Regions from separate parts of the Microbacterium arborescens genome, predicted to be linked through region 2. Evidence: predicted binding sites of a transcription regulator. Region 2 holds the regulator's gene; the other holds the start of a gene.

Region 1 (15,632 bases), 360 kb from region 2:
TTCGCCGCCGAGGCCGAGGTGCGCTGGCTCGATCACACCGAGCAGCGCCTCGCGCAGCATCCCGGCCGCGCGATGGCGATCGAGCTGTCGACGGAGAAGCCCAAGCGCGGGCGGCCGGTCAAAGCCTGAGTTCAGCCGAGCCCACACCCGGTAGCCCAGAAATCGGGGCGGACCTCGGCGATGGGGGCGAGCTCGTCGCGCAGGCGGCGCCAGATCGCCAGGCCGGTCTCGAACGAGTCGGCGGGGACCGGGCCGTCGGGCCCCGCGTCCTGGATCGCGCCGTCCCAGGCGAGGAGATCCCGGGTCAGGTCATCGCTGATTCCGAGACTGCGCGGGTCGACGACGTACTCGTCCGTGAAGCTCTCCCACAGCGGGCTCGAGGCCCATCCCGAGAACATGCGGATGACGCGCCGTCCGTCGGGGAGCACGACCGGCTCGCCGCGACGGGAACGCGCCATCAGGTAGCGATCCTGCATCTCACGACGACGTTGCCATTCGACGCCGTCGGTCGGGGTGTCGTCGTAGTCGTAACCCGACAGCCAGACCAGACCCCGTTGCGCTCCCTCCCCACGGACCAGAGCGACCGACCAGAGGTGGCGATCGTCGTCGGAGAGGATGCGCATCTCGCGGAACACGGTGTCGATCGAGACGTCGACGATGTCGATGATCCGCGTGTCTTCTGCGTCGCAGGGGTAGACGAACACCCGGAATCTCGGGCCGAGATCCTCCCAGGTCGTGTCACGGCGATCGGCGAGCTCTGCGCGCATGACGCAGAGCCTACGGGGCCGGATGCCGCGCTCTCAGGCGACTGCCAGGAAACCGCCGCGATCCGCATGAGGGCGCGGATCGCCGTCGCTCCAAACGGGGGCGGATGCACGGTTTTCGCTCGGGGTGTCCAATCCGCCCCGGTGCCCGTCTCGGATAGCCCCACGTGCCGCAATCCAGCGGACGTGACGGAAGGAAGAGACATGCGTACGAACCTGAAGCGAGCAGCAATCTTCGGCACGGCGGGCCTCGGTGCAGCCGCGATCGCCACCGCCGGATTCGCTCTGCCCGCGTCGGCTGACGACACCACCGCGGTCGACTCGTCCACCACAGACACGACCACCACCACGGATGTCACGTCGTCCTTCGACGCGCTGTCGACGTGGATCGACAGCGTCCTCGAGGCCAACGGCACCGGAGTCGGCGAGGGTGCGAACATCGGCAACCTCGGGCTCGAGGGCGGCCTCGTCAACGGCCCGCTGATCAGCGACGTCGGCAACGGCGCACTGCTGTCGGGTAACGACGCCCCGATCGCCTCGGGCAACGACACCGCCGTGGAGGCCCCGATCGACGCCCCCGTCGTCTCCGGCAACGAGACCGGCAACGGCAACGAGGTCGGCACCGGCAACGAGGTGGGCAACGGCAACGAGGTCGGCACCGACCTCGGCAACGGCACGGACGTCGGCACCGGTGATGTCAGCACGGGCGACGTCACGAGCGGCATCGGCAGCACCGTCGACAACCTCGTCGGCGGCATCACCTCGGATGTGACCTCCGACGTCGACGACCTGGTCGGCGGCATCCTCGGCGACCGCTGATCCTCAGGACCGGATCCGACCGGGAGATCTCGAGGGGCGGCACGCGGCTTCGGCCGGTGCCGCCCTTCGGCGTGCCCGCTAGCCTGGCGCAGTGAGCGAAGCGATGCCCGGGCGGGCGCGAGTGGGTGTGCGGGATGTCGCGGCCGCTGCGGGCGTGTCGACGCAGACGGTCTCGCGTGTCATCAACGACCACCCCCACATCCGGCCCGAGACGCGCGAGCGCGTGATCACGGCGATGTCCGAGCTGGGCTACCGTGTCAACAACGCAGCCCGTGCCCTCGGCACCGCGACGACGCGGACGATCGGGGTGATCGCCTCCGACACCGACCTGTACGGCCCCGCGGCGGGCATCGGCGCCCTCGAGCGTGCGGCGCGCTCAGCAGGCCGGTGGATTGCCACGGCTTACGCCGACGGCTCCGACGCGGGCAGCGTCTCCGCTGCCGCCGATCATCTGCTCGCCCAGGGCGTGGACGGGATCGTCGTCGTGGCTCCGCATACCGCCGCCCTCGCGGTCCTCGCTGCGGCTTCCCTCGGAGTTCCCGTCGTGCCCCTGCATGCGCGGGTGGATGCAGCGGGGGAGCGCGCGAGCGGGGGCGATCGCGGCGCCGAGGGAGCGGCGCTGGCCGTCGACCACCTGCTGGATGCCGGGCACCGCCGCATCGCCCACCTGTCGGGCCCGGCTGCCTGGCTCGAGGCCGTCGCCCGCGACACCGGCGCGGAGTCTGCCCTCGCGCGCCGGGGACTGCAGATCGCGGGCCAGTGGCGCGGCGACTGGTCCGCCGGCTCGGGCGCTGCCCTGGCTCCCGAGATCGCGGGCGCGATCGGCGCCGCGGCAGGGCCGACCGCGGTCGTCGTCGCGAATGACCAGATGGCGCTCGGCTTGATCTCCGGGCTGGCTCGCCTCGGTCTGGATGTGCCCGCGGACGTCAGCGTGGTGGGTTTCGACGACCATCCCGACGCTGCGTTCTACCGGCCGGCCCTGACCACGGTGCGGCTCGACATCGCGGGGGAGGCGTGGAGATGCGTCCGTATCCTGCTGGGCGATGCCTCGCCCGCCGAGCCCACTCCGCCTCGACTCGTCGTGCGCGAATCGACTCGCGGGGTATGAGGCCGGGTGACCAGGTCTTCGACGCTCGCACGAAGCAGGTGTTACCGGTAACATGATCCCACCGCGGCACGACCAATGGAGGCATCCGTGACCCACACCGCCACGCGCGATCGATCCGCCGATCGCGACGACATCCTCGCCGGCCGCACCAGCCTGGGCATCGAGTTCGGCTCGACGCGCATCAAGGCGTGCCTCATCGGCCCGGATCCGGCACACGTCCTCGCGACCGGATCGCACGCGTGGGAGAACCGGTTCGAAGAGCGTCGCTGGACCTACGCCCTCGACGACGTGTGGTCAGGTCTCCAAGCCGCCTACGCCGACCTGACGGCCGCGGTCGAGTCCGCGTACGGCGTCGTGCCCGAGACTCTCGGGGCGATCGGGGTCTCGGCGATGATGCACGGCTACCTCGCCTTCGACGCTGACGACGAGCTGCTGGTGCCCTTCCGCACCTGGCGCAACACCAGTACCGGCCCGGCCGCCGCCGAGCTCACCGAGCTGCTCGGCATCAACATCCCGCTCCGCTGGTCGATCGCCCACCTGCACCAGGCGGTGCTCGACGGCGAGGCGCACGTCGACGACATCCGTCACGTGACCACCCTCGCCGGCTACGTGCACGCGCGACTGACCGGCGAGAAGGTGCTCGGCGTCGGTGACGCGTCGGGGATGTTCCCCATCGATCCGGCCACGCGCGACTACGACCAGCGCCGCGTCGACCTCTTCGACGCCCACTTGGCGGGCCGTCTTCCCGCCGGCGTTCGCTCGTTGCTGCCGGAGATCCGTGTCGCCGGGCAGGCCGCCGGTGCGCTCACCGACGCCGGCGCCGCACTGCTCGACCCGTCGGGGGCGCTGCACCCCGGCATCCCGTTCTGCCCTCCCGAGGGCGACGCCGGGACCGGCATGGTCGCCACCGCTGCGGTCGCGCCGCGCACGGGCAACGTCAGCGCCGGCACGAGCATCTTCGCCATGGTCGTCCTCGAGCGGCCGCTGCAGAGCACTCACCATGAGATCGACGTCGTCACGACGCCCGCGGGCGATCTCGTCGCGATGGTCCACTGTAACAACGGAGCGAGCGAGCTCGCGGCGTGGGTCGGGATGTTCGAGCGGTTCGCCGCAGCGTCGGGTTCGGAGCTCGGTGCGGACGGCGTCTACGACATCCTGTTCCGCGAGGCCCTCTCGGGCGAGCCGGACGCGGGCGGCCTGATCGCCTACAACCACCTCGCGGGCGAACCCATCGCCGGTACCGACGAGGGGCGTCCGCTCTTCGTCCGCACCCCCGACAGCCGCTTCACGCTCGCGAACGCGATCCGCGCGCAGCTGTACGGCGTCTTCGGCACCCTCGCGCTCGGTATGCGGGTGCTCGACCGCGAGGGTGTGCAGCTCGACCGGATGTTCGCCCACGGTGGCATGTTCCGCACCGCCGGCGTCGCCCAGCGGTTCCTCGCCGCCGCTCTCGGTGCCCCGGTGGCCGTCGGCGACACCGCCTCCGAGGGAGGCGCGTGGGGCATCGCCGTCCTCGCCGATTATCTCGTCCACGGCGACGGGCTCGATCTCGACGATTACCTCCGCGAGCGCGTCTTCGCGGCTGCGTCGATCGACGTCGCCGAGCCCGACGAGGCGGATGCCGCCGGCTTCGCCGCCTACCTCGATCGTTACGACGCGGGGCTCGCCGTCGAGCGTGCCGCCGTCGCCGCCCTCTCCTGACCCGTCCGATACCACCGGAAGAAGAACAATGACCCTCTCCACCTCTCTCGAGCAGTACACCGTCTGGTTCGTGACGGGCAGTCAGAACCTCTACGGCGAGGAGACCCTCCGCCAGGTCGCCGAGCAGTCGCAGCAGGTCGTCGCCGGCCTCGCCGGGCTGCCGGTGCGTGTCGAGTGGAAGCCCGTCCTGAAGGACTCCGAGTCGATCCGCCGGCTCGCGCTCGACGCGAACGCCGACGACTCGGTGATCGGCGTCATCGCGTGGATGCACACGTTCAGCCCGGCCAAGATGTGGATCACGGGTCTCGACGCCCTGCGCAAGCCGCTGCTGCACCTGCACACGCAGGCCAACGTCGAGCTGCCGTGGGCCGACATCGACTTCGACTTCATGAACCTCAACCAGGCCGCCCACGGCGACCGCGAGTTCGGCTACATCCAGACGCGTCTCGGCGTCTCGCGCAAGACCGTCGTCGGGCACGTCTCCAACCCCGAGGTCACCCGCCAGATCGAGGACTGGCAGCGGGCCGCGGCCGGTTGGCAGGCCGCCCGCACGCTCAAGCTCGCGCGCTTCGGCGACAACATGCGCTACGTCGCGGTGACCGAGGGCGACAAGACCGAGGCCGAGCTGCAGTTCGGCGTGCAGGTCAACACGTGGGGCGTGAACGAGCTGGCGGAGGCCGTGGCCGCGGCATCCGACGCCGACGTCGATGCGCTGGTCGAGGTCTATCTCGCGCAGTACGACGTCGCGGACGAGCTGCTCCCGGGAGCCGAGCGGCACCAGTCGCTGCGCGACGGCGCGGCGATCGAGATCGGGCTGCGCTCGTTCCTCGAGAGCGGCGGCTTCGGGGCGTTCACCACATCGTTCGAAGATCTCGGCGACCTGAAGCAGCTGCCCGGCCTCGCCGTCCAGCGCCTCATGGCCGAGGGGTACGGCTTCGGCGCCGAGGGCGACTGGAAGACCGCGATCCTCGTGCGCGTCGCCAATGTCATGGGTTCGGGTCTGCCCGGTGGGGCGAGCCTCATGGAGGACTACACCTACGACCTCGTTCCCGGTTCTGAGCGCATCCTCGGGGCGCACATGCTCGAGGTGTCGCCGTCGCTGACGACCGCGAAGCCCCGTCTGGAGATCCACCCGCTGGGCATCGGCGGCAAGGACGACCCGGTGCGCCTCGTCTTCACCGCCGACCCGGGTCCCGCGCTCGTCGTGGCGATGAGCGACATGCGCGACCGGTTCCGTCTGACGGCGAACGTCGTCGAGAACGTCGAGGCTCCCGACCTGCCGAAGCTGCCCGTAGGACGCGCGATCTGGAAGCCGGCGCCCGACTTCGCCACGTCCGCCGCGTGCTGGCTCGCAGCCGGTGCCGCCCACCACACGGTCATGACGACGGCGGTCGGCATCGAGGTGTTCCGCGACTTCGCCGAGATCGCCGGGACGGAGCTCGTGGTCATCGACGACGACACGACGGTGCGAGGATTCCAGAAGGAGCTCCGCTGGAACCAGGCCTACTACCGCCTGGCCCGCGGACTGTGAGCTCTGAGAACCAGAATCGAGAGGGGACGCCCGTGGCGGCATCCGGAACGTCGTACGTGCTGCGATTCGGCGACGCCGAGGCGATCGTGGCGAGCGTGGGAGCGTCGCTGCGCTCCTTCCGGGTCGCCGGACGCGACCTCGTCGTGCCCTACGGCGAGGACGAGGTGCGTCCGGGTTACCGCGGCGCGACGCTCGCGCCGTGGCCGAACCGGGTCGTCGACGGCCAGTACGAGGTGGACGGCACGCGCTACCGCCTCGCCCTGACCGAACCCGAGCGGCACCATGCGCTGCACGGCCTGGTGGCCTGGCTCGACTTCGAGCCCGTGGTCGTCGCCGCCGATCACGTGACGCTCGGCGCCACGATCGTCGCGCAGACGGCCTACCCGTGGACGGTGCGCGTCGAGACGACCTACCGGCTCGGCGCCGACGGATTGACGCAGACGGTGCGCGCGACGAACGAGAGTACGGATGCCGCGCCTTTCGGCACGGGGCCGCATCCCTATCTCGTCGCCGGGTCGTCGCCGCTCGACGAGTGGACGCTCGAGCTTCCCGCCGCACGCGTGCTCGAGGTGACGCCTGATCGGTTGTCGCCGGTCGCGCTGGCCGATGTCTCGGATATCGCCGAGTTCGACTTCCGAGAGCCGCGGGCGCTGGGCGCCGTCGAGATCGACCATGCGTTCACGGGGCTCTCGCGTACCGATGACAGCGTGGCAACCGTGCGGGTGACCGATCCGTCGGGCACCGGCGTCGCGATCTCGTGGGATTCCGCGTGTCCCTGGGTGCAGGTGCACACCGCCGACCTTCCCGGGGGACCGGCGCAGCCGGGGCACCGTGCGGGTCTCGCGGTCGAGCCGATGACGTGCGCGCCGGATGCGTTCAACGCCGCACGCTACGACTACGACGCGGGACTCATCTTCATCGCTCCCGCCGAGACGGTCGAGGCTTCCTGGCGCATCAGCGCGATCTGATCCCGCGGCTGGGTCGCCGAGCGCCGGGTCTCAGTGACTGTGCTCGGTGGAGAAGAGCGGGTGGTCGGAGTGGCTCGGCGCAGCGCGGCCGGCCTCCGTCGCGCCCAGTGCCGGTGTGACGAGTCCGGCGACGATGACGCAGCCCGCGACGAGTCCGATGACGCTCGTCCGTGGTGCGACTCGGGCGTCGGCGGGAGAGGTGTCGGCTGACGCTGAGCGCGCCCGCCGTACGACGGCCGCCGCCGCTACGCCGTACGCGACGTGGAGAAGGGCGGTCACGCCGACGGCGTGCACGCTGATGCGCATCGGGTCCGCCGCAAGAGCAAGCCCCGACATCACCGTGCCGACGACGGCGATGGCCATCGCGACGCGGGGAGCGACGAGGCGGCCGCGCGTCAGGGCGGCGACGCCCCAACCCAGGGCGGCCGCCCCGACCGCGACCGCCAGGGCACCGACGCCGCGGTCGGCGGCTCCGGTGCCCTGGGTGATCATGCCCGCGCCCACGCCGAGCTGGAGCAGACCAGCCCCCCACGCGGCGAGCGTGGGCCAGGAGCGGGTGAGCGCGGCGGCGTTCATCAGATCGCGGCCGTGCGCGGGGCGGTGGCGCGGTCGGTGCCGAGGCCGACACCCAGCAGCACGAGGGCGCTGGCGAGGTGGAGGAAGTGGTCGGCGGTGTTCAGGGCGAGCACGTTGGCGGCGCTGTCCTGGATGAAGAAGCCCACGATGCCGAGAAGCAGGTAGGCGGCACCGACCGTCGTGTTCACGCCCTTCGCGGCGCGGACGCCGGAGAGGCCGCCGATGAGCAGCGCGGCGCCGATCAGGAGGTGCGCGATGTTGTGCAGCGGGTTGACCTCGAAGATGCCGAGCAGCAGGCCACCCTCGGTGGCGATGAAGTCGACGCCCGCGGTCACGGTGAAGCCGAGGAGGCCGACGAGGATGTAGACGGCGCCGAAGATGATCGCCACGAGGCGGTTCGGTGATGTACGCATGAGGGTTCCCTCCCATTGGGCGACGGATGTCGCGGTGCTGCGGTTGTTCGGTGACAGTGGCAGATCGGTTTGCCTCTGGGTGGGCCCGGGGCGTCCGATCTTGTGTGGTCGTCGATATCGATGGGGAGTAATGCCCAGGCCGTGACGCGAGGCTACGGTCAGCGACTTCACGGCTCACAGGCCTTGTGCTGCCTTCATGGGCGGTGGTAGTGAGAATCGTGCGATTCGAGACGACGCTGTCCCAGTTCGGGAACAACACCGGCATCGAGGTGCCCTTCTCGGTGCTGGATGCCCTGGGCGGTGGGCGTCGTCCCGCCGTCTCCGTCACCGTCAACGGCTTCTCCTTCCGCAGTACGGTGGGTTCGATGCGCGGGCTCGCGCTGGTGCCGTTCTCCGCCGAGCGGCGGCGCGAGAGTGGCCTCGCGGGCGGGGATGCCATCGTCGTCGACATCGAGCTGGATGAGGCGCCTCGAGAGGTCGAGACGCCGGACGATCTGGTCGCCGCGCTGGCCGAAGCGGGGGCGACCGCGGCGTTCGACCGTCTGGCGCCGAGCGCGCGCAAGGCGCACGTCGTCAACGTCGAGTCGGCGAAGACGCCGGAGACCCGCGCGAGGCGGATCGCGGCGATCATCGCCAAGCTCGGCTGACACCTGCGCCCCATAGGATTGGGGTGAGGTGAGGAGGGGCAGCGTTGGCCACCCGTCAAGCGCGTACCAAGAGCTCGGAGATCGTCGCCGAAGGGCTGTACATCGCCTCCGCGGCGACCCGCCTGGCGCTCAAGAACGCCATCCTCGTCGACATCCTCGCCGATGGGCGCGATTTCGAGCCCGATCGCTTTCTCGACGACGCCCGCGATGCGCTGATCTCGCTCGCGGAGGAAGCCGAGGCCGACGCCGAGCGCACTCACCGAGAACGTAAGGCGGCGAGCGGCCGCTACAGCGACTCGAGCGGCACCCACGATTACCGCAGCCGCGATGTGTCGAACCTGCGACGGCGGCGCAAGCAGTCGCTGCGCATCGCCAAGGAGCTGCGTGAACGCGCGGCGGATGAGGGCGAGCTGCGCAAACTGATCGCCGACGCGCGCGAGGCCGCGTGGTCCGAGGTCGCCGGCAACATCGACCGGACCCTTCGCATCGAGGCGGCGCGGCCGGATCTCGAACCCGACTACGAGCGCATGCGCACGGCGCGCATGCAAGCTCTACGGATGGTCGATCTTCCGCGCTTGCGGTCGCAGCGTCGCAACGCGCAACGGCAGGTTGTCGAGCGCGACGAAGCCCTCGATTCCGCGGCCACGCCGGTGATCGACTAGCCGTTCCGCGCTCGATTCGCTCTTTGTGCGAGAGCGGGCTATGCTTGACGACGGCCCGGGAGACATTCCAGGCCATGCGCCCGTAGCTCAATGGATAGAGCATCTGACTACGGATCAGAAGGTTAGGGGTTCGAGTCCCTTCGGGCGCACACTGTGTTGAGACAGTGAACGAGAAGCCTCCGCTCTGCGGGGGCTTCTTTGTTTCTCTGGCGCCATCTGGCGTGACAGCATCGAGGACTTTGTTGTAGCTGTGTACATTCTCGGTGGCCATCGCGTAGCGTGGGCTCGTGACCGAACGGAACTGGGCCGGAACACACACCTTCGCCGCCGAAGGCGTGCTCGTGCCGACGACGATCGCCGAGGCGCAGCGACTCGTCGCGTCTCACGACCACGTCAGATCGCTGGGGACTCGGCATTCCTTCAACGACCTGGCCGACGCTGCCGGCGTTCTCCTCGACCTGACCGGGATCGATCCCGACATCGTCATCGATGAGGCGGCCCGCACCGTGACCGTGGGGGCCGGCACGCGGTACGCCGTCGTCGCTCGGCACCTCGCCGATCACGGGTGGGCGCTGCACAACATGGGGTCGCTGCCGCACATCTCCGTCGGGGGCGCGACGGCGACGTCGACGCACGGATCAGGCGATCGCAACGGTTCGCTCGCGACCGCCGTCCGCGCGCTGGAGTTCATCGACCCGGACGGCGAGCTGCGCACGGTCTCAGCGGGCGACGACGACTTTGCCGGGAGCGTCGTCCACCTCGGCGCGCTCGGGCCGGTCGTGCGCCTGACGCTCGCGATCGAACCCACGTACCGGGTTCGCCAGGACACGTATGCCGGGCTCACGTGGGACGACCTCTTCGAGCGGTTCGACGAGGTGACGGCATCCGGGTACAGCGTCAGCGTGTTCACGCGCTGGAACACGGCCGATGTCGGCGAGGTCTGGATCAAAGAGCGTCTCGACGAAACCTCGGCTCCCGACATGGCGGAGCGGCTGCTGAGTGCCCGTCGCGTGAGGACGAAGGCAGACTCGCCGGCCGCGGACGGGGTCGACAACACCACCGAGCAGGGTGGCGTGCCCGGCGACTGGTGCGAGCGTCTGCCGCACTTCCGTATCGACGCGACGCCGTCCAACGGCGACGAGATCCAGACCGAGTACTGGGTCGACCGGGCTGTGGCCGTCGAGGCCATCGCGGCCGTTCGTTCGATCGCCGACCGGGTCGAGCCGGCACTCCTCGTGACCGAGCTGCGTACCGTGGCGGCCGACGACCTCTGGCTCTCGCCCGGGTTCGGACGCGACAGCGTCTGCATCCACTTCACCTGGAAGAACGAACCGGATGCCGTTCGGGCGGCGATCTCTCACGTCGAGCGCGTGCTCGCACCGTTCGACGCTCGTCCGCACTGGGGCAAGGTCTTCTCGATGCCCATCGGCGACTCGCTTCCGCGCCTCGACGACTTCCGCGCGCTCGTCGCGCGGGTCGACCCGAACGGCAAGTTCTCGGGGCCGTACCTCGAACGGGTGCTGGGTATCCCGGCGCGGTGACCTGCCGCGCCGACCGGTCGCGTCAGGCGAACGGTCGAGACGCCTCGATGATGCGGCTGAGATCGACCGCGGCGCGGGTCCACGGCGAGATGCGGCCGTCGCTGGGCGTGGGTGCCGCCTCGACGACGCGGGCGAGTGCCGTCTCGGCCTCCTCGACCGCCGCCGGGGTCGCGGGATCGCGCACCGGCCGTGCCACCGCCCGCGCCGTGGCCCGTACCGCCTCGGCGAGCTCGGCGCGCAGCGGCTCTGCATCCGGGGTCAGGGGGAGGGCGTCGATCCCCTCGGCGAGCTCGATCGTCTGACGGACGGTGTTCTCGAGCGCTCTCAGGCGGCGCCCGTTCTCGGCCTCGATCCCGCGGCGTCGTCGGGCGAGCGGGTGGGCTTTGCGGCTGCGGGCGGCCTCGCGCACGTCGGCCGAGACGGCGTCGAGGATCTCTTGGAGATAGCGCTGGCCGGTCGCGTCGGTGGGCGCGCTGTCGGCGACGGAGGCGGCGAGCATCTCGAGGCGGTCCGAGACCGCGTCGCGCAGCTGCGACAGGCGGGTGGAGGCGCGTCGCAGGTACAGGGGCGGAACGATCGCGAGGTTGACGGCGACACCGATGACGACGCCGAACGCCATCGTGACGAGGTACGACACCGAGAAACCGCCGGCGTCGTTCGCTCCCAGCAGCAGCACGAACAACGCCGCGATGGCGATCCAGTCCCGGCCGGTGCCGAGCGCCCGGATGCCGCCGACAGCCACGCCCGCGGCGACGACGATCGCGACACCCAGGATGCGGGGGCTCGGGCCCGAGACGATCCACAGGCCCGCGAGCCCGATCGCGATGCCGATCGCCAGCCCGCCGACCGCTTGCAGTCCGGCCTTGGCCGAGTCGGCGATCGTCGGGTACATGCTGACGAGCACGCCGAGCGGTGCGTAGTAGGAGTACTCGTCGTGCGCGAAGGGGACGAACGGTGCGAGGTACCAGGCGATGGCGGCGGCGAGGGCCGTCTTGCCGGCCAGCAGCAGGCGCGAGACCGCGAAGGCCTCGCCGCCCGCGGTTCGCGCGGCGGCTTTGAGCGACGCCAGACGGGGGTGGGGTGCAGTGGTCATCGGTCGCGACGATAGGTGCGCCCCGGGTTCTCGCATATGCCCTTGACGTCGCCGGGCTCCTGCGGCAGATGCTGGCGTAGCCTGGGGGTGTGAGCGCTTACGTCTCGGCGTTCGAGCTGTTCTCCATCGGTGTAGGACCCTCGAGCTCCCACACGGTCGGACCGTTGCGCGCTGCCCGCGCCTTCGCGGTGGGGCTCGAAGCCGGTGGCCGGCTGAACGAGGTCGAGCGCGTCGGCTGTGTGCTGTACGGGTCGCTCGGGGCGACCGGGATCGGGCACGGCACGCCGGATGCCGTGGTCGCGGGGCTGCAGGGCCACGCGCCGGAGACCGTCGATCCCGATGTGGTTCGCGCGGCGTGGACGGACTGGGTCGACGGAGCGGTCCTTTCGCTCGCGGGGCGGCACCCGGTGTCGTTCTCGCGAAGCGACGTGTCCTTCGAGCCGCGGACGCGACTGCCCGAGCACCCGAACGCGATGACGCTCAACGCCTGGGATGCCGCAGGCGTGCTCGTCGCATCGGAGACCTACCTCTCGGTCGGGGGCGGTTTCATCCGCCGGGCGGGGACGGGCGAGCAATCGCACGCCGATGGTTCGCCGGGCCGGGATGTCGCATGGCCGTACCGCTTCGGCAGTGCCGCAGAGCTGCTGGAGCTGTGCGATCGCGATGGCCTGAGCATCGCCGGGCTGGCGCGCCGCAACGAGGAGGCGCTCCGGCCCGAGGCCGAGGTCGCCGCCGGCCTCGACGCGATCTGGGACGCCATGGCGGGGTGCGTCGAGGCGGGCCTGCGCGCCGAGGGCACATTGCCGGGGATGCTGCGGGTGCGGCGTCGCGCAGGTGCGATGCGCGCGCAGCTCGAGGCGGCCGAGGCCGCCGGTGGGCGCGAGCTCCCGGGGGAGTGGCTCGGCGCTTTCGCGCTCGCCGTCAACGAGGAGAACGCATCGGGGGGACGCGTGGTCACCGCGCCCACGAATGGGGCCGCGGGCATCCTCCCCGCCGTCGCGATGTACTGGTGGCGGTTCGCCGCGGAGTCGCGGCTCGGGTCGGAGGAGCTCGATCGCCGGCGCGGCATCCGGCGGTTTCTGCTGACCGCGACCGCGCTCGGCTCGCTCTTCAAGGCGAACGCGTCGATCTCGGGCGCGGAGGGCGGCTGCCAGGCGGAGGTGGGTTCCGCGTGCGCGATGGCGGCGGGCGGTCTGACGGCAGTCATGGGCGGCAATAGCGCGCAGATCGAGAACGCTGCGGAGATCGCCATGGAGCATCACCTGGGGCTCACGTGCGACCCGGTCGGCGGCCTCGTGCAGATTCCATGCATCGAGCGGAACGCGATCGCCGCGTCGACCGCGGTCACCGCGGCGCGCCTCGCCCTGCGCGGCGATGGGCAGCACTACGTCTCGCTCGACGCCGTCGTCGAGACGATGCGTCAGACCGGGATCGACATGTCGCACAAGTACAAGGAGACGAGCGAAGGCGGTCTCGCCGTCAACGTCGTCGAGTGCTGAGTGCCGCCCATGTGCCCCGCTCGTCGGGGCGCTGTTCGCCGTGCGAGAACCCTTGGCACTCGAAGGGAGGGAGTGCTAATCTGGATGCAGTTGAGCCGCTAAGGCTCAACTTTCAGATCTCAACACGAAGCATCAGAGAAGGGAAAGATCGATGGCTACTTACGACCCGTTCCGCGACCTCGACCGCATCGCCTCGAGCCTCTTCGACACGCGCCGCGGCCCCCGTCGCATGCCGATGGACCTCTACCGTGACGGCGACCACTACGTGATGACCGCCGACCTGCCCGGCATCGACCCGGGTTCGGTCGACATCGACGTCGACGGCCAGCTGCTGACGATCCGCGCCGAGCGCACGCTCGCGAGCGGTGACGGTGTGAAGTGGATCACGCGCGAGCGCGAGGCCGCCAGCTTCCTGCGTCAGCTGAACCTCGGTCAGGGCGTCGACACCGAGGGCATCGCCGCGACCTACAACAACGGTGTCCTGACGGTCACCATCCCGGTCAGCGAGAAGGCCAAGCCGCGGAAGGTGGAGGTCACGACCGACGCCGCCGCGCCGGTGGTGCCGATCGAGAACTGATCGACAACCGATCGCGCAGAACCTGCCGAAGCGCATGTCGTGACGCGTTCACAGCGCGCGTCGAGCGCACTGCATGACGGGCGGCCGCAGCCCCTTCGGGGGCGCGGCCGCCCTTTGCGTGTGCACAGCGACGGCAGGGTCTCAGGGTCGTCGCGGACTGACCTCAGCGAGGCAGCGATGCGTCGTGGGGCGCGCTGGCATAGTTTCGCCACGCCTGGGAAAAGTCGTGGTGCGCGCGAGTGCGCGACGCACCGGCTCAGAAGGGTGGTGGTTCGGGTGGCGGTGCCCCGCCAGTTCGACCGCCCCGCGGTGGATCGGTCGTGTCGGTCGTGTCGGTGGTGAAGCAGACCGCTGGTGTGGGTACGTCTTCGCGGTAGACCCTGCCGAGGGGTGAGGTCCATTCCAGGACTCCGCCGCCGACCTGCCGCACTTCCCACCGGGTGAATTGCTTCATGGAGTGGTGTCGTTGGCAGAGGTGGGCGAGGTTGTGGAGGTGGGTGTGGCCGCCGAGGGCGTAGTCGATGGTGTGGTCGAGTTCGCACCTGATCGCCGCCCGCCGGCATCCGGGGAACCGGCAGTGCTGATCACGGGCGGTGAGGAGTTTCTTCATCGCCATGGTGGGCCGGTACGTGTCGATCTCGACCGGGGTGCGGGTGACCGGGTCGATGAAGAGCCGGTCCCACTCGGTGACCTGTCCCGCGAGCAGCCGCGCGGTCTCGGCATCGACCAGCGCACCGCCGACGGCCTCGGCGGGGTGCTCGTCACGGCCCACCAGGGTCTCCGCGGTGAGGGTGACCTGCACGCGCGCCCGGATCGCCCCGAGCCCGCCGGCCCGGTCGGCCCCGTAGGTCGGGTCGACCACCGGTGCTCCGCCGAGGACGAGGTCGCCGAGGATGTCAGCACGCAGTTGATCCATCGTCCGGGCGTCTGGCGCCGCATCTGCCCCGGCGCCCGCAGCACCGGCCGAGGCAGCACCGGCCGCGGCAGCATCCGCCTCCACCGCATCACCGCAACCACCCGCCTCCGCGGCATCCGCCCGGGCGTCCTTCACCGACTGTCCCATCTGGGTGAGCCGGTCAAGCATCCCCACAGCGATGACGGTGGGGAGGTTGGCGACGAGGTTCGACATCCCGTCGGCCCCGTGGAACACCCGCACGCACCGCTCCACCGCCGCAGCACCATGCCGCTCCGTGAACGACTGGGGGTGCACCCGCGCCGCCAAAACCTCGAGCGCACCCCGCACCCGGGACGGTACATCCCGCTCGCACACGCCGATCGCCGCTTCCGCGAACGACTCCCGCACCTCGTCCGGCAGCCCCGCCCCGATCTTCACGACGACATCGACGTGTCCGCGTTCGATCCGCCGTTCCACCCACGCCTCGAACACGGCGGGGTAGTCGTCGATGACGGTCATCGCATGGTCGATCTCGCCCTGCAACCGCCGATCCGTCAACCGCGCCATCCCCGCCGCCTCGGCCGCAACCGATCGCAACTCCATGTCGGAGGCCATGCCCCGCACCCCATCGCGCCGGGCCTCCCGCAACGCCGACCGGCCCAGATCGGCCAACGCACGCATCCGCTCAACCTCGCCAGCATGGACAAGATCGAGCGCCTCCGCATACCGCGCGAACGCGAGCACCTGCGCGGGCGCGGCGTCATCGCATCGCACCCCACACATCTCGCCGCTCGATTCCATGTTCCCATTGTGGCAGCGGGGTACGACATTCAGGTCG
Region 2 (15,632 bases):
CAGGCCTGGGCCGGCCCGGCAGGCGCCCTCATCGTCTTCATCGCGCAGACCGAGAACGACGGCAAGCCCGTACCCACCGCGCTCTACGACCTCGGTCAGGCCGCTGCGCACTTCACCGTCCAGGCCCACGCCGATGGTCTCTACACGCACCAGATGACCGGATTCGATGCCGCGAGTCTCGCCGACAAGCTCGGCATCGAGTCACCTTTCGTTCCCGTCACCGTCATGGCCGTCGGAGACCTCGGAGACGTCGACGCCGCCCCCGCGGCGGTCCGCGAGCGCGAGCTGTCGCCCCGCACGCGCCGTCCGGTGGCCGAGTCCGTCGTCATCGACGACTGAGCCCGCCCCGCCTCAGCGCCCCGCCGTGCCCCGTGCCGGCGGGGCGCGGTCGTTCGGGATGGCGACGACACCCCCTCTCGACGGCCGCGCACCATAGACGAGGCCTGTGAGGTGCGACACCCCCGCGCCTCGGGGCGCGTCCTCCGGTTATCGTCAAGCATGACCGCCCGCATCCTGTCGATCGGCACCGCGGTGCCGCCGGCCGTGATCCACCAGAACTCCGTGCGCGACCTCTTCGCCGCGCAGCCCGGCATCGGGCGGCTGTCGCAGCGCCTGGTCGGCGCAGCGTTCGACGCCTCGGCGATCGAGACGCGGCACACGGTGCTGACCGACCTCGCCGACGCCCTCGCCTCCCGGGCCGCGGGAGGGAATGCTGCGCGAGCGGATGCCGCAGAGGCGGATGCCGCCGACCCGGCATCCCTCCCCGTCATCTCCGGCGACGGCGCCCTGCTGTCACCCTCGACCCGAACGCGCAACGACGCCTACATCGCGCTCGCCCCCGAGCTGTCGGCGCGCGCGGCCCGCGAGGCCCTGTCGGCGGCATCGGTCGACCCGGCCGACGTCACGCATGTGGTGACCGTGTCGTGCACCGGGATGTACGCCCCCGGCCCCGACTACCGACTCGTCCGAGATCTCGGCCTGCCGACATCCGTCGAGCGCTACCACCTGGGGTTCATCGGCTGCGCTGCCGCTGTTCCGGCGCTGCGCGCGGCGGCCCGCATGTGCGCCGCGCAGCCCGACGCGGTCGTGCTCGTCGTGTGCGCCGAGCTGTGCACGCTGCACTTCCGCGTCGCGGACGATCCCGACCAGATCCTCGCCGCGTCGCTGTTCGCCGACGGCGCCGCGGCGGCCGTCATCAGCGCCGACCCCTCGCGACGCGCTGACCGCTGGCTCGATCTCGACCGGTTCGCGACAGCCGTGACCGACGACGGCGAACGCGACATGACCTGGACGATCGGCGACGCCGGTTTCGAGATGGTGCTCACGGCCGAGGTGCCGCGGATCATCGGACGGGAGATCCGCGGCGCGGTGGCCGACGTCGTCGGCGATGCCCACGTCGACGTCTGGGCTGTGCACCCGGGTGGCCGTGCCGTCCTCGACCGCGTCGAGTCGGGGCTCGATCTGGCGCCCGATGCCCTCGCGCAATCGCGCGCGGTGCTGCGGGACTACGGCAACATGTCGAGCGCGACGATCCTCTTCATCCTCCGCTCGCTCCTCGCGGGCGATGCTCTGCGCGATGGTCAGACGATCGCGACGCTCGCCTTCGGGCCGGGCCTCACGATGGAGGCCGCCCTCCTCACCGCGGGAGTCGCCGCCGCGCCCGACGCCGCTGCCGGTGAGACCGTGGCGAGGGATGCCGCACGGCCGGAACCCGTCGCATCGTGGACCTGAGGCACCGCGACGTCGACCTGCGGGAGCTGATGGACGACCCCGGCTGCGACCCGGTCGCCCTCGCGCAGACGCTCCGCCGCTTCGACGTCGTCAATCGCGCCGTGAGCGGTTGGGGAACGGTGTGGCGGCGCCACCTGCGGCCCGCCCTCGCGCGGCTCGATCGTCCCTCGCGGGTCCTCGACATCGGTTCGGGCGGCGGCGACGTCACCGCCCGACTGGCGCGGCTCGCCGAGCGGGACGGCCTCGACGTCAGCTGGGTCGGGATCGATCCCGACCCGCGCGCTCTCGCCGTCGCCCGTGAGCGCGGCCGGCCCGACCTCGAGTTCCGCAGCACCGACTCGACCACCCTGCGCGCGAGCGGCGAACGTTTCGACGCCGTCATCTCGAACCATGTCCTGCATCACCTCGGCGAGAGCGAGCTCGACGCCTTCGTCGGCGACTCGCTCGCCCTGTCGCGCGGCATCGTGCTGCACGCCGACATCGAACGCGGGCGGGCCGCCTACGCGCTCTATGCCGCGGGCATCACGCCACTGCAGCGCGGGACGTTCCTGCGCACAGACGGACTGCGCTCGATCCGCCGCAGCTACCGCGCGCCCGAGCTGCGGATGACGCTCGCCGACCGCGGCGAATGGCACGTCGTGCGGCCGGCACCGTTCCGCGTGCTGGCCGTGGGAGCAGGGCATGCCTGACGTCATCGTCGTCGGCGCCGGCCCGGTGGGGATGCTGCTGGCCGCCGAGCTCACACGGCGGGGCGTCGACGTCACGGTGCTCGAGAGACGTGAGCGCAGCGGCGACGGATCCCGCGCGATCGGGCTCCACGCCCCCGTGCTCGCAGCGCTCGAGGCGGGCGGCGCGACCGACCGCATCCTCGCCGACGCCGTCCGCGTCTCGCAGGGCGAGGCGCGCAGCGACGGCGAGCTGCTCGGCGTCGTGCGCTTCGACCGCCTGCCGGCTCGGCATCCGTATGTCGCGACCCTCCCCCAGGCGCTCACCGAGCGTGCGCTCGCGCACGGCGCACCGCCTCCGCTGCGGGGCACCTCGGTCACCCGCGTGACACCGCGACCCACCGAGGTGCGGCTCGAGACGGCGGGCCCACGGGGGCACGGCGAGCTCTCGGCGCCACTCGTCGTGATCGCGGGAGGCGTCGGCGCGCGTGAGCTGGTGTTCCGGCCGGAGGCCCTGCGCCGCACGAGCTACCCCGACCGATATCTCATGAGCGACGCGGACGTGCCCGGTAGAACCGACGCGGAGGTCGCGGTCGTGCACCTCGCGGCATCCGGCGTGCTCGAGTCGTTCCCCCTGCCCGGAGACCGTCGCCGGTTCGTCGCCTGGGACGCCCCGCCCGCGCGGGAGGACGGCGGTTTCGACGAGCCGGAAGCCCGACTGCACCGGCTGCGCGCGGCGATGCGCGAACGCGGCGAGACGGATGCCGCGGACGCGATCACCGACGCGACGGGCTTCCGCGTGCGGCGCGTGCTCGCGGCGCAGCTCCGTCGCGGCCGGGTCGTGGTCATCGGCGACGCGGCGCACGAGATCAGCCCGATCGGCGGACAGGGGATGAACCTCGGCCTCCTCGACGCGGCGACCCTGGCTCCGCTGCTCGCCGACTGGATCCGCAGCGGGGCCGAGCCCGCCGCCGCCCTCGCCATCTGGGAACGCGACCGCCTGCGCTCGGCCCGCACCGCCGGACGGCTGGCCGCCGTCAACATGCGGCTCGGACGCCCCGTGAGTCCCGTGACGCACGCGATACGCACGCGTGTACTCGGGCGGGTGCTGGCCGCGACCGGGTCACTCGTCCCGAACGCCTACGCGATGGGCCTCGACGCCGCCGCCCGGTGACGCATCAGCGCAGCGACCCTGCGGCCACCACCAGTTGGGCCGCCAGCACGAGGGCCGCGGCCATGACCAGACGGAACCCGGTGCGATCGGGACCGCGCAGCCGCATCCGCACCACGACGGCGATCGCGAGCGCCAGCACCGCCCCGAAGAACAGCCACGGCAAGACGCCGTCGCTCCGTCCGCCGATGAGCACCGCGATCGCGGCCACGACGATGCCGGCCACCGCGACGACCACCGAAATGGGTGCTCCGAGGCGGTGCGGCAGCCCGCGCACGCCCGTGTCGCGGTCGTCGTCGAGGTCGGGCAGGACATTCGTCAGGTGCACAGCGGCCCCGAGCGCCGCACCCGCGACCGCCGCGAAGGGTGCCGCGAGCGTCGGGTCGGAGGAAGAAAGGGTGGCGAGAGAGGGGAAGAGCCCGAAGCTCACCAGAAACGGCACGACCGACAACGGTGAGGATTTCAGCCCCAGGTTGTACGACCAGGCCGACACGATCGTGACGGCATGCGCGAGCAGCATCCCCCACCCGAGCACCGCCGACAGAGCCAGCGCGATGACGACCGAGCCCGACGCCGCGATCCACGCCGAACGGTTCGAGACCTCACCTCGGACGAGGGGCTTGTCGGTCCGGCCGACAGCGCGGTCGCGCTCGCGGTCGATCGCGTCGTTGGAGATGCCGATCGAGAGCTGACCGAACAGCACGGACGTCACGAGCACCGCCAGCCGCCACGGCTCGAGCCCGGCCGCGAGCCCGAGCGCCAGAGCGAGGGCCGTCACGACGACCGATGGACCCGGGTGTGAGGCGCCCCACAGGGCCCGGACCGTGCGCATAGCCTCAACACTCTCACGCCGCCGCCGCCCGCCCCGCGTGGCTTGCGCGCGCCGGCCCGGCCGCTTCGCGGCCTGCCGCGCCGCGCCGTGCCGGGGTCGGGCCGTGCCGTGTCGGGCTGTGCCGTGTCAGGCCGTGCCGGGCCGAGCGGGGGGCCGCCAACAGGCTGGATGAGATCAACCGCCACGGGAAACACCCCCACGCGAGGCTCAGCCTGACGACGGGACAGCAACCCACGCCGACCACCGGCCACCGGCCGCCCGCCGCCCGCCGCGCGCAGCTCGACCCGCTCCGGTCCGGCCACCGCCCGGCCAGCTGTGCCGCCAACAGGCTCAACGGCCTCCGACACCGCGGGAAAGCTCCCCATGCGAGGCTCAGCCTGACGACGAGATAGCAACCCACGCCGACCACCGGCCACCCGCCACCCGCCGCGCGCAGCTCGCCCCGCTCCGGTCCGGCCACCACCCGGCCAGCTGTGCCGCCAACAGGCTCAACGGCCTCCGACACCGCGGGAAACACCCCCCACGCGAGGCTCAGCCTGACGACGGGACCCAACACCCAACACCCAGCACCCAGCACCCAGCACAGCCGCCGCTCGCGGCACCGGGGATCAGTCGTCGAGCAGCTCGGCCTCGATCACGTCGTCGTCTCCTCCGGCACCTGCCGGCGCGGCGGGCTCCGCCGCGCCGGCGCTGGTGAGCACGAGCGTGGAACCGTCGGCGGCGACGTCGACTCGCACGATGTCACCGTCGTGCACCCCGCCCGAGAGGATGGCCATCGCGAGGCGGTCCTGGATCTCGGACTGGATGAGGCGGCGCAGCGGCCGGGCCCCGAACACGGGGTCGTAGCCGCGCTCGGCGAGCCAGGCGCGCGCGTCGGGCGTGACGGCGAGCGAGAGGCGCCGGTCCTTGAGCCGCCGCTGCAGCGCGTCGACGGACAGTTCGACGATCTGCGCGAGGTCGTCCTGGCTCAGCGCCTCGAACATGACGGTGTCGTCGAGGCGGTTGAGGAACTCCGGACGGAACGCCTGGCGCAGCAGGATCTGCACCTGCTCGCGCTTCTGCTCGAGGCTCAGCGTCGGGTCGATGAGGATCGGCGAACCGAGGTTCGACGTGAGGATCAGGATGACGTTGCGGAAGTCGACCGTGCGGCCCTGGCCATCGGTGAGGCGACCATCGTCCATGACCTGCAGCAGCACGTCGAACACCTCGGGGTGCGCCTTCTCGACCTCATCGAGCAGCACGACCGAGTACGGGCGCCGCCGCACGGCCTCGGTGAGCTGGCCGCCCTGCTCGTAGCCGATGTATCCCGGAGGGGCTCCGACGAGCCGCGAGACCGAGTGCTTCTCGCCGTACTCCGACATGTCGATGCGCACCATGGCGTGCTCGTCGTCGAAGAGGAATTCTGCGAGGGCCTTCGCGAGCTCGGTCTTGCCGACGCCGGTGGGGCCGAGGAAGAGGAACGAGCCGGTCGGACGGTTCGGGTCGCTGATGCCCGCACGCGAGCGTCGCACGGCGTCGGCGACCGCCTTCACCGCGACCTTCTGACCGATGAGGCGCTTGCCGAGCTCGGACTCGAGTCGCACGAGCTTCTCGGTCTCGCCCTGCAGCAGGCGTCCGACGGGGATGCCGGTCCACGCGGCGATCACGGCGGCGATGTCCTCGTCGGTGACCTGCTCGTTGACCATGCGTTCGGGACCGTCGACGGCGGTCTCGGCGCGCTCCGCCTCGACGACCTCGCGTTCGAGCGCGGGGATCTCGGCGTAGAGCAGGCGCGAGGCCTTCTCGAGGTTGCCCTCGCGCTGAGCGCGTTCGGCTTCGACACGAGCGGCGTCGAGGCGCGTCTTGAGGTCACCGACGCGGTTCAGGGATGCACGCTCCCGCTCCCACCGCGCCTGCAGGTCGTCGAGCTTCTGCTGCTCGTCCTTGAGGGTCGCCCGGAGGGCTTCGAGACGCTCGCGCGAAGCGGCATCCTTCTCCTTCTTCAGCGCGAGCTCCTCGAGCTTGAGCCGGTCGACGTGGCGGCGCAGCTCGTCGATCTCGAGCGGCGCCGAGTCGATCTCCATGCGCAGGCGCGAGGCGGCCTCGTCGATCAGGTCGATCGCTTTGTCGGGCAGCTGGCGGGCCGGGATGTACCGGTTGGACAGGGATGCCGCGGCCACGAGGGCGCCGTCGGAGATCGCCACCTTGTGGTGGGCCTCGTAGCGCTCCTTGAGTCCGCGGAGGATCGCGATGGTGTCCTCGACGCTCGGCTCGCCGACGTAGACCTGCTGGAAACGGCGCTCGAGGGCGGCGTCCTTCTCGATGAACTCGCGGTACTCGTCGAGGGTTGTCGCACCGATGAGCCGGAGCTCGCCGCGGGCGAGCATGGGCTTGAGCATGTTGGATGCGGCGACCGACCCTTCACCGCCGCCGGCACCCATGAGGACGTGCAGCTCGTCGATGAAGGTGATGATCCGGCCGTCGGACTCGGTGATCTCCTTGAGCACGCTCTTCAGGCGCTCCTCGAACTGGCCGCGGTACATGGCGCCGGCCACGAGCGCGGAGATGTCGAGCGACACGAGCTCTTTGTTCTTCAGGCTCTCGGCGACGTCACCGGCGACGATGCGCTGGGCGAGGCCCTCGACGACGGCGGTCTTGCCGACGCCGGGTTCGCCGATGAGGACGGGGTTGTTCTTCGTGCGTCGTGTGAGCACCTGGCTGACGCGGCGGATCTCGCTGTCACGTCCGATGACGGGGTCGAGCTTGCCTTGCCGGGCGCGGTCGGTGAGGTTGATCCCGAACTGCTCGAGGGCGCTCTGCGCCTCCTCCTGTCCGGGCTGTTGCGTGGCGTTCATATCTCTCCTGAAATCTCTCGGCTCAAACTTGAGCCTGTGTGACTCAAGTTTATCACCGTGTTGCTCAGGACGCTACGGCCTCCGGCGCGACACCGGCCACCGAAGCGGCCTCGGGCGTGCAGGCGAAGCGAGCGCGGTATGCCGATGGGCTCACCCCCAGGGCGCGGGCGAAGTTCTGCCGCAGGACGGACGCGGAACCGAAGCCGCTGTCGGCCGCGATCTGATCGAGGCCGAGATCGGTCTGCTCGAGCAATCGCTGCGCGCGCAGGATCCGCTGCCGCCCGAGCCACGCCGCCGGGGTCGTCCCGTAGTCGGCCTTGAATCGTCGGGCGAACGTCCGCGGCGACATGTGCGCGCGCGAGGCGAGCAGATCGACGGACAGATCGAGGTCGAGATTCGCGATCATCCAGTCGGTGATCGGCGCGAGCGACAGCGACGACGCCTCGGGAAGGGGACGGGCGATGAACTGGGCCTGTCCGCCGTCGCGGAGGGGCGGAACCACCATCCGTCGGGCGATGGTGTTCGCCGCCTCGGCGCCGAGCTCGATGCGCAGCAGGTGCAGGCAGGCGTCGAGGCCGGCCGCCGTGCCCGCCGAGGTGATGATCCGGTCCGACTGGACGTACAGCACGTCGGGATCGACCTCGATGCGCGGGTACATGCGTGCCATCGTCTCGGCGTAGCGCCAGTGGGTCGTCGCGCGCTTGCCGTCGAGCACACCGGATGCCGCCACCACGAAGGCTCCACTGCAGACGGTGAGCACCCAGGCGCCGCGCTCGACTGCGCGACACACCACGGCCGTCACCCGCTCGTCGACGGCATCCCAACTCTCGCGCGGGATGGGTGTGATGATCACCAGGTCGGCCTCGTCGGCGAACTCGAGGCCCGCGTCGACGTTGAGCGAGAACGCGAGGTTGGCCGGAACCACGCCGGGATCGGGCGTCACGACACGGAAATCGAAGTTCGGGATGCCCTCGTCGGATCGGTCGAGGCCGAACGCCTCGCACGCGAGGCCGAACTCGAATGGCGCGAATCCGGGCTGGACGACGCAGGCGACCGTGTGCATGGCAGGATTCCTCCGAATACCGTCTCGTCCGCCAGTGTCGGCAGGATGACGCCAATCGTAGCGTTTCTGCCATGGATTCCGACTTGCTTCTCGTCGCCGTCATCGTCGCTGTCGTCGCTGCGTCGATCGCCACCCTCGCGGTCGTCGCGCACGACGGTTACCGCCGTGTGCCCACCGACGCGTCGCGCCTACCTCGGCCGGCGGAGGTGGCCCCGGGGCCTCGCGACGGCGGGCGCCCCGCGAAGAGGATCGCGGCGGACGTCAGCGAGCGCGGAGCGCGCGGGCGCGACGGGATGCCGCGAGCAGTCGCGACGCCGATTCCACCCAGGTGAACCGCGCGATGTGGGCGCGGCCCGCCGCCACGAGCCCCGCACGGGCAGCGTCGTCGTCGAGCGAGACGACGGCCGCCGCGAAGGCACGCGGATCGCGCGGCGGCACGTAGAGCGCCCCGTCGCCGCCGACCTCGTGGAAGATCTCCATGTCGCTCACCACCGCGGGCACTCCGAGCGCGAGCGCCTCGGCGATCGGCAGCCCGTAGCCCTCGTCCAGGCTCAACGTCGCGAGCATACCGGCGTCGGCGAGGAGCGCCGCGTACTCGGCATCCGTCACCCCGCCGTGGAAGACGATGCGGGCGTCGGCGGGCGCGAGCTTCTCGAGCTCGGCGCGCCGGCCGTCCGAGATGCGGCTCAGCAGGTGCAGTGTGCGACCCGGCAGCCACTGCATCGCCCGGACGAGCGTCTCGACGTTCTTGTAGGGCATGAACGAGCCCATGTAGACGATGTTCCGCGGCTTGGCGGCCCCCGGCATCGCCGTCGCCGGTGCGAGGTCGGCCAGACGCTGCGGAGCGTTGGGCAGCACGACCACCTCGCGCTTGGTCAGCTTCACGTCGGCGAACTGCCGCTTGCTCGTCTCGCTCACCGTCGCGACGAGGTCAGCGGCGTTGAGCGTCGCCCGCTGCGGCGCGTACGAGAGGTGGAAGAGGCGCCATCCCAGACGGACGAACCACGGCAGGTCGCGCGGAGGTGTGCGGTGCCGGTAGTAGATCGTGTCATGGAGCGTCAGGATCAGCGCGAATCGGCGACCGAGGGCACCGATGGTCTGCATCGGCGAGTAGACCACGTCGGGACGGTGACGGTTCAGACGCAGGGCGGCGAAGGGCTCGAGCATCGAGGTCGGTGCGTGCAGCACGACGTGGGGGGCTCCCTCGGGCAGGAACGCGATCTGCGCGGGGTCGTGCACGATGAACGTGACCTCGACGTCCTCGGCGGGCGCCGCCGCGAACACCGCGTGCGCGAGCTCGTGCGAGAACCGGCTGATGCCGTCGTGGAAGTCGGTGCGGATGTAACGCGCGTCGAAGAACAGCCGCATCGTCACGCGTCGAGCGGCTCGCCGCGGTAGAGCTTCTCGAAGGTGTCGAGAGTGCGCTCGATGTCGTGGATCTCGACGCCGTCGAGCGAGGCCTGCTGCATCCGCAGGTACTCCTCGGGCGATGCGGTGAGCACCCGACGCAGCTTGTCCGCGAGATCGTCGACGTCGCCGGGTTCGAAGAGGTAACCGTTGACACCCGACTGTACGAGGTGGGGCAGCGCGACGGCATCCGCCGCCACGATCGGCAGCCCCGAGGCCATGGCCTCCATCGTCGCGATCGACTGCAGCTCGGCGATCGACGCGATCGCGAACACATCCGCCCGCGTGTACGCGGCACGCAGGTCGGCTTCATCGGTGCGCCCGAAGAACGTGACGCGATCGCTGATGCCCAGCTGCTGCGCGGTCTGCTCGAGGTTCCGACGCTGGTCGCCGCCGCCGACGATGTCGAAGTGGACGTCGAGCTCGGGCGCGAGCTTGGCGACGGCCTTCAGGGTGACCTCGACATGCTTCTCGGTCGTGAGGCGACCGACGAACAGGATGCGACGGTGCTCGCGCGGGGTGAGGTCGGGGGTGTAGTTGCGCTTGTCGATGCCGCAGCTGATCGGGATGACGCCCGAGATGTCGATCGTGTCCTCGAGGAACTCCGCGGCCTTGCGCGTGGGGGTCGTCACGGCGCGCGACATCAGGAACGTGCGCTTGGCGTCGTCCCAGCAGAGCTTGATGATGATCTTGTCGAGGAACGGCGGGAGCGTCGTGAAGTCGATGACGTTCTCGGCCATGACGTGGTTGGTCGCGACCACCGGGATGCCGCGCTTCCTCGCCTCGCGGGTGAGCCCGCGGCCGATGACGATGTGCGACTGGCTGTGGACGACGTCGGGCTTGACCGAGTCGAGGATGCGCCGCGCGTAGTGCTTCGAGCGCCACGGCAGCACGAAGCGCAGCCAGTCGTGCGGGTACCAGCGCCATCCGGGGAGGCGATGGACGGTGAGGTCCGCGCCCTCGATGTTCTCGGTGAAGACGCCCGACTGCGAGTGCTTCACGCTCGGCGTCACGACGTGGACATCGTGACCGCGAGCGGCGAGGCCGGCGGAGAGCCGCTCGGCGAAGCGGGCGGCTCCGTTGACGTCGGGGGCGAAGGTGTCGGCGCCCATCACGATGGTCAGAGGTGCGCGCGAGCTGGCGGCGGGAACACCCTCGTTCGTCGTGGATTCGGTCACGGGTCAGGCCCAATCTGTACGGCGGAGTGCCGCCGGCTGTGGCCGACGCGGCGGCCCCGAGCTTACCCGAGCGGTCTTGACGCTTCCGGGAGGCGGCCCGGCGTTGAGGCAAACCGGCCGCACGGGCTGCACGGCGGGCGGACGCGGGAACCCCGGCGGCATCCCTAGGCTGGGGTCATGGCCCGACTCGAAGCCGATGCCGATCCCGCCCGCTGGGTTGCCGTCACCGAATCGTTCGGATTCTCCGGACGCCGCGCCCGCAAGCGCGCGATCGGGATGCTGCTGAGCCAGGCCAACGCCGCGATCGGCGCCGCGCCGCGCCCGGGCGGGCGGTTCGCCGCGTGGGCCGCGAGCCAGGCGGTGCCGATGCTGATGCGACGCGCGAACGGCCGGGTGCGGGCCTGGATGTGGAAAGCCGACCCCGAGCTGCTGGTCGTTCTCGCGCAGATGCAGGAGGCGACGGCGCAGGTGCGGGCGGCGCGGGCGATGATGCCGATGGAGTACGACGACACCGAGGACTTCCGCTCCCCCTACCTGGGGGTGGGCGAGAAGCTCGTGATGACCCTGCCTCCCGATCCGAGGACGCCGCCGTTCGTGTCGTACACGTGGGACACCGGCACCCACCTCGTGACGTTGTCGGCCGTCTGCAGCGACCGCGAGCGCGTGGGAACGGTGCTCGACGAGCTCGATCATCTCGCCCGCTCGCTGCGCGTCGTCGACGATCTGACCCTCGACGAGTCCGCCGGCACCCTGCGCCTTCCTCCCGCCTGACCCCCTCCGCCCCCTCCGCCCCTGCCCGATCGCCGACCCGACGCAAAAGGTCGCCGAATTCCGGCCGGAGCGACCATTCGTGTCGGGTCGGCGAGGGGTTGGGGGGTCAGCTGGTCAACGCTTCGCGCGCACGGAGGAGGACGGCGCGACGCCGCGCGCCGCAGTGGGTTCTGTTCACGCGGATGACGCGCCAGCCGAGACGTGCGAGGTCGTCGAGGCGGTCGACGTCGCGGCCGTACTGCGCGTCGTCGAGCCGATGCTGCTGACCGTCGTACTCCAGGAGCACGCGCCGCTCGGCGTCGACGAGGTCGCCATAGGCCACGAAGTGCCCGGCCTCATCGCGGATGACCGCGTTGACCTCGAAGGTGGTCATCCCGAGGTCCTCGGCGTCGAGACGCAGCTCCGTCTCCGCAACGGAGTCGGTGCGTTCCCGACAGCGTTCGTGCGCGAGTCGGAGTGCACGTACGCCGCGCCGGCCGGACCACGCCGCCACCGCCCCGCCGAGCTGCTCGATGGACAGGACGGGATCATGCCTGCGCATGAGGGAGTCTGCCGCGATGACGAGCTCGCGTTCGCCCATGAGCTCGGCCGATTGGCACCAGGCGACGGCCGGATGCTCGATCGGAACGGGTCCGAACCGCCACCGACTCGCCGCGGCGGCTTCGTGCCCGCGCACCCCCGCACCCCGGGCGCGCCCGAGCGGTCGCGGCGCCGCGACGTCCACCTGCGTGCGCAGCCGCTCTGGAATCCAGCCGCCGACGAGAGCCACTGCCGTGGCATGGCTGATGTGCTCGCCTGCGCGCAACTTCGGCAGATAGGCGGTCACCAGCGCGCGCACGTCCGTCACGGGTGCACGCGAGCGGATGCCGCGGAAGGGCACGGCCAGGTCGGCGGAACGAAGTCTGCCCCGCGTCACACCGGTCGCGCGCGCGGTCCCAACCGTGAAGGCACCCGGCAGCGCCTCGGGGAGCTCAGCAGGAATGCGTGCCACCCGTCCAGACTGACGCTCTCTCGCCCTCTCCTGCGATATCCCCAGCCCGTTCACCATCCGGTCTCCCCCACCCTCGCCTGTGCAGGAACCCCGCCCACCCCGCCCCACCCCCGCCCCACCCTGAACCGACCCGAATGGCCGCTCCGCACGCCGGATAACGACCCTTTGTGTCGGGTCGACGGGGCCGGCTGAGGCTGCGGGGCCGGCTGAGGCTGCGGGGGCGGCTGAGGCTGCGGGGCCGGCTGAGGCTGCGGGGGCGGCTAGGACTGCGGGGCGGTGGGCGGGGCGGCGGGGCGGCGGTAGAGCACGACCTCGGTCGCGCGGCGGACGCGCGCGCCGTGGCGCAGGGTCACGACGGCGCCGGTCGCACCCGCGGCGAACACCCGCGCACCGGGGCGCTGCTGCATCTCGTCGCGAAGACGCTGCTCGAGGTCTCGCACCTCACGCCGAAGGCCCGCGACCTCGTTCTCGAGCTCGAGGATGCGCGCGATAGCGGGCAGGCTGATGCCCTCCGCCGACATCCGAGCCACCTCACGCAGCTGACGGATGTGCCGCAGCGAGTATCGCCGCGACCCGCCCTGCGTGCGCCCGGGCACCACGAGCCCCAGCCGGTCGTACTGCCGGAGGGTCTGCGCGTGCATGGCGGCGAGCTCCGCCGCGGCAGCGATCGCGAAGATCGGGGCGTCCTCGTCGATGTCGTCTTCAGCCATGGTTGGTCACCTCCTGGACGTCGAGATCGTCGTCATCCGGCCCGCCGCACCAGTCCCGTGGCGAACGGGTGCGGCGGGTCGACGACGGGTGTGTCAGCCGCGCGCCTTGTTCATCAGGTCGGCACGCGGGTTCTCGCGGGGTTCGACCTCCGCGAAGCGCTCGAGGGCCGCCCGGGCTTCCTCGTCGAGGTGCGCAGGAACGGCGACCTGGACCTCGGCCAGCAGATCGCCGGTGCCCTTGGACGTGCTCACACCGCGACCCTTGACCCGCAGGACGCGACCCGACGGCGTGCCGGGCGCAACCCGGAGCTTGACGGGGTCGCCGCCGAGCGTCGGAACCTCGATCGTGGCGCCGAGGGCGGCCTCGGTGAAGGTCACCGGAACCACGACGCGCAGGTTGAGCCCATCGCGCGTGAACACCGAGTGCGGGCGGACCGTGACGGCCACGACGATGTCACCCGGCTCGCCGCCGTCGGGCGAGGGCCGCCCGCGGCCGCGCAGCCGGATCTTCTGGCCGTCCTTGACGCCTGCGGGGATCTTCACCTTGAACGGCTTGCCGTCTTCGCCCTGGAGCGTGACGGTGTCGCCGCGCACCGCCGTCGCGAAGTCGAGCGTCGTCCGAGCTGTGACGTCGGCGCCGCGCTGCGGGCCGCCGAAGCCCTGGAATCCGCCGGTCGAGCGGCCGAAGCCGCCCGTCCCGAAGCGGCTGGATCGGCCGGACTGCTGGTTGAACATCGCGAAGATGTCGTCGAAGTCCGCGCCGCGCGCTCCGGCGCCGCCTCGAGCCCCCTGGTTGAAGGCGCTGAAGACGTCTTCGAAGCCACCCGCGCCCTGGCCACCCGCGGTGAAGCGGGCGCTGCCCGACCCCATCGCTCGGATCTGGTCGTACTCGGCGCGCTGCTCCTTGTCGGAGAGCACGGAGTACGCCTCGCTGATCTCCTTGAACTTCGCCTCGGCCGCAGCATCGCCCTGCGTCGAGTCGGGGTGGTATTTGCGCGCGAGCTTGCGGTAGGTCTTCTTCAGGTCGCTGTCGGAGACGTCCTTGGAGACGCCCAGCACCTTGTAGAAGTCCTTATCGAACCAGTCCTGACTGGCCATGTCGTTGCCTCCTATTCGGCCGGCACGGCGACGACGACCTTCGCCGGACGCAGCTCGATGCTGCCGAGGCGGTAGCCGACCTCGACGACCTCGAGGATCGTCGGCTCGGCCGTGCCCGGGGTGGGCGCCTGGAAGATCGCCTCGTGCTGCTGCGGGTCGAACGCGTCGCCCGCGGCGCCGTAGGACTCGACACCCAGTCGCGCCACGACCCCGCGCAGCTTGTCCGCGATCACCGCGAGCGGCGATCCCTCGACGAGGTCGCCGTGCTTGTCGGCACGGTCGAGGTCGTCGAGCACGGGCAGCAGACCCTTGGCGACCGAGCCCTTGGCGCGCTCGATCTCGACCTCGCGCTGCTCCTCGGTGCGCCGACGGTAGTTGGCGTACTCGGCCTGCACGCGCTTGAGGTCGAGCACGAGGTCGTGCTCCTCGGCAGGCGCTTCGGCGACGGCGGCCTCGTCGGACTGCGTCGCGCCGAGGATGTCGTCGATGGTCAGTTCGTCGTCCGCAGCCGCGGCGTCCGCGGCATCCGTTGCTCCGGTGGCCTCGTGCGCGTCGGGGCCGGACGCCTGGGCGTCCGACCCCTCCCCGCCGAGGACCTCGTCTTCGCCGTGCGGCTCTTCGAAGTCCTTGTTGGTCATGATTACTTCTTCTCGTCCTCGTCTTCGACGACCTCGGCGTCGACGACGTCCTCATCGGATGCCGTCGCACCGGCGTCACCGGTCGGAGCGTCGGTCGGGGCACCCTGCGCCTGGTCTGCCTGACCCTGCGCGTAGATGGCCTCACCGAGCTTGCCCTGCGATGCGTTGAGCTTCTCGAACGCGGTCTTCACGGCCTCGTCGTCATCACCAGCGAGTGCGGTCTTCAGCGCGTCGACGTCACCCTGCACCTCGGACTTGACGTCCTCAGGCAGCTTGTCGGCGTTGTCGGCGATGAGCTTCTCGATCGAGTACGACAGGGTCTCGGCCTGGTTGCGCACCTCGGCTGCCTCGCGGCGCTTCTTGTCCTCTGCCGCGTGCTCCTCGGCCTCACGCACCATGCGCTCGATGTCGTCCTTGGGCAGCGACGAGCCGCCGGTGATCGTCATCGACTGCTCCTTGCCGGTGCCCTTGTCCTTCGCCGAGACGTGCACGATGCCGTTGGCGTCGATGTCGAAGGTGACCTCGACCTGCGGGATGCCGCGG

The links. Region 2 encodes HspR, which represses chaperone genes until heat shock. Its sites were predicted from a motif close to AAGTTGAGTCNNNNNGACTCAACTT; they were not measured.
Region 1: a site for HspR is predicted at 13,410-13,434, ahead of QUC20_RS03320 (Hsp20/alpha crystallin family protein). Genes of this name have one in related genera too.

Annotation. Positions count from the first base shown of each region.
Region 1 is NZ_CP128474.1:708,144-723,775, forward strand. Features, by position in the region: gene QUC20_RS03245 (PadR family transcriptional regulator) at 1-129, shown strand, start outside; gene QUC20_RS03250 (hypothetical protein) at 132-767, opposite strand; gene QUC20_RS03255 (hypothetical protein) at 969-1,583, shown strand; gene QUC20_RS03260 (LacI family DNA-binding transcriptional regulator) at 1,675-2,691, shown strand; gene QUC20_RS03265 (xylulokinase) at 2,779-4,392, shown strand; gene araA (L-arabinose isomerase) at 4,421-5,923, shown strand; gene QUC20_RS03275 (aldose 1-epimerase family protein) at 5,956-6,891, shown strand; gene QUC20_RS03280 (hypothetical protein) at 6,922-7,467, opposite strand; gene QUC20_RS03285 (DUF4383 domain-containing protein) at 7,467-7,880, opposite strand; gene QUC20_RS03290 (YdeI/OmpD-associated family protein) at 8,090-8,527, shown strand; gene QUC20_RS03295 (asparagine synthase) at 8,572-9,189, shown strand; tRNA gene QUC20_RS03300 (tRNA-Arg) at 9,266-9,338, shown strand; gene QUC20_RS03305 (FAD-binding protein) at 9,477-10,730, shown strand; gene QUC20_RS03310 (FUSC family protein) at 10,753-11,823, opposite strand; gene QUC20_RS03315 (L-serine ammonia-lyase) at 11,913-13,322, shown strand; gene QUC20_RS03320 (Hsp20/alpha crystallin family protein) at 13,474-13,899, shown strand; gene QUC20_RS03325 (HNH endonuclease signature motif containing protein) at 14,156-15,475, opposite strand; gene QUC20_RS03330 (hypothetical protein) at 15,494-15,632, shown strand, end outside.
Region 2 is NZ_CP128474.1:345,303-360,934, reverse strand. Features, by position in the region: gene QUC20_RS01720 (nitroreductase family protein) at 1-339, shown strand, start outside; gene QUC20_RS01715 (type III polyketide synthase) at 499-1,731, shown strand; gene QUC20_RS01710 (methyltransferase domain-containing protein) at 1,722-2,420, shown strand; gene QUC20_RS01705 (FAD-dependent oxidoreductase) at 2,413-3,570, shown strand; gene QUC20_RS01700 (UbiA family prenyltransferase) at 3,575-4,399, opposite strand; gene QUC20_RS01695 (ATP-dependent Clp protease ATP-binding subunit) at 5,008-7,233, opposite strand; gene QUC20_RS01690 (helix-turn-helix domain-containing protein) at 7,298-8,296, opposite strand; gene QUC20_RS01685 (glycosyltransferase family 4 protein) at 8,558-9,664, opposite strand; gene QUC20_RS01680 (glycosyltransferase) at 9,667-10,815, opposite strand; gene QUC20_RS01675 (hypothetical protein) at 11,059-11,652, shown strand; gene QUC20_RS01670 (DUF559 domain-containing protein) at 11,759-12,643, opposite strand; gene QUC20_RS01665 (heat shock protein transcriptional repressor HspR) at 12,904-13,353, opposite strand; gene QUC20_RS01660 (DnaJ C-terminal domain-containing protein) at 13,447-14,451, opposite strand; gene QUC20_RS01655 (nucleotide exchange factor GrpE) at 14,463-15,089, opposite strand; gene dnaK (molecular chaperone DnaK) at 15,092-15,632, opposite strand, start outside.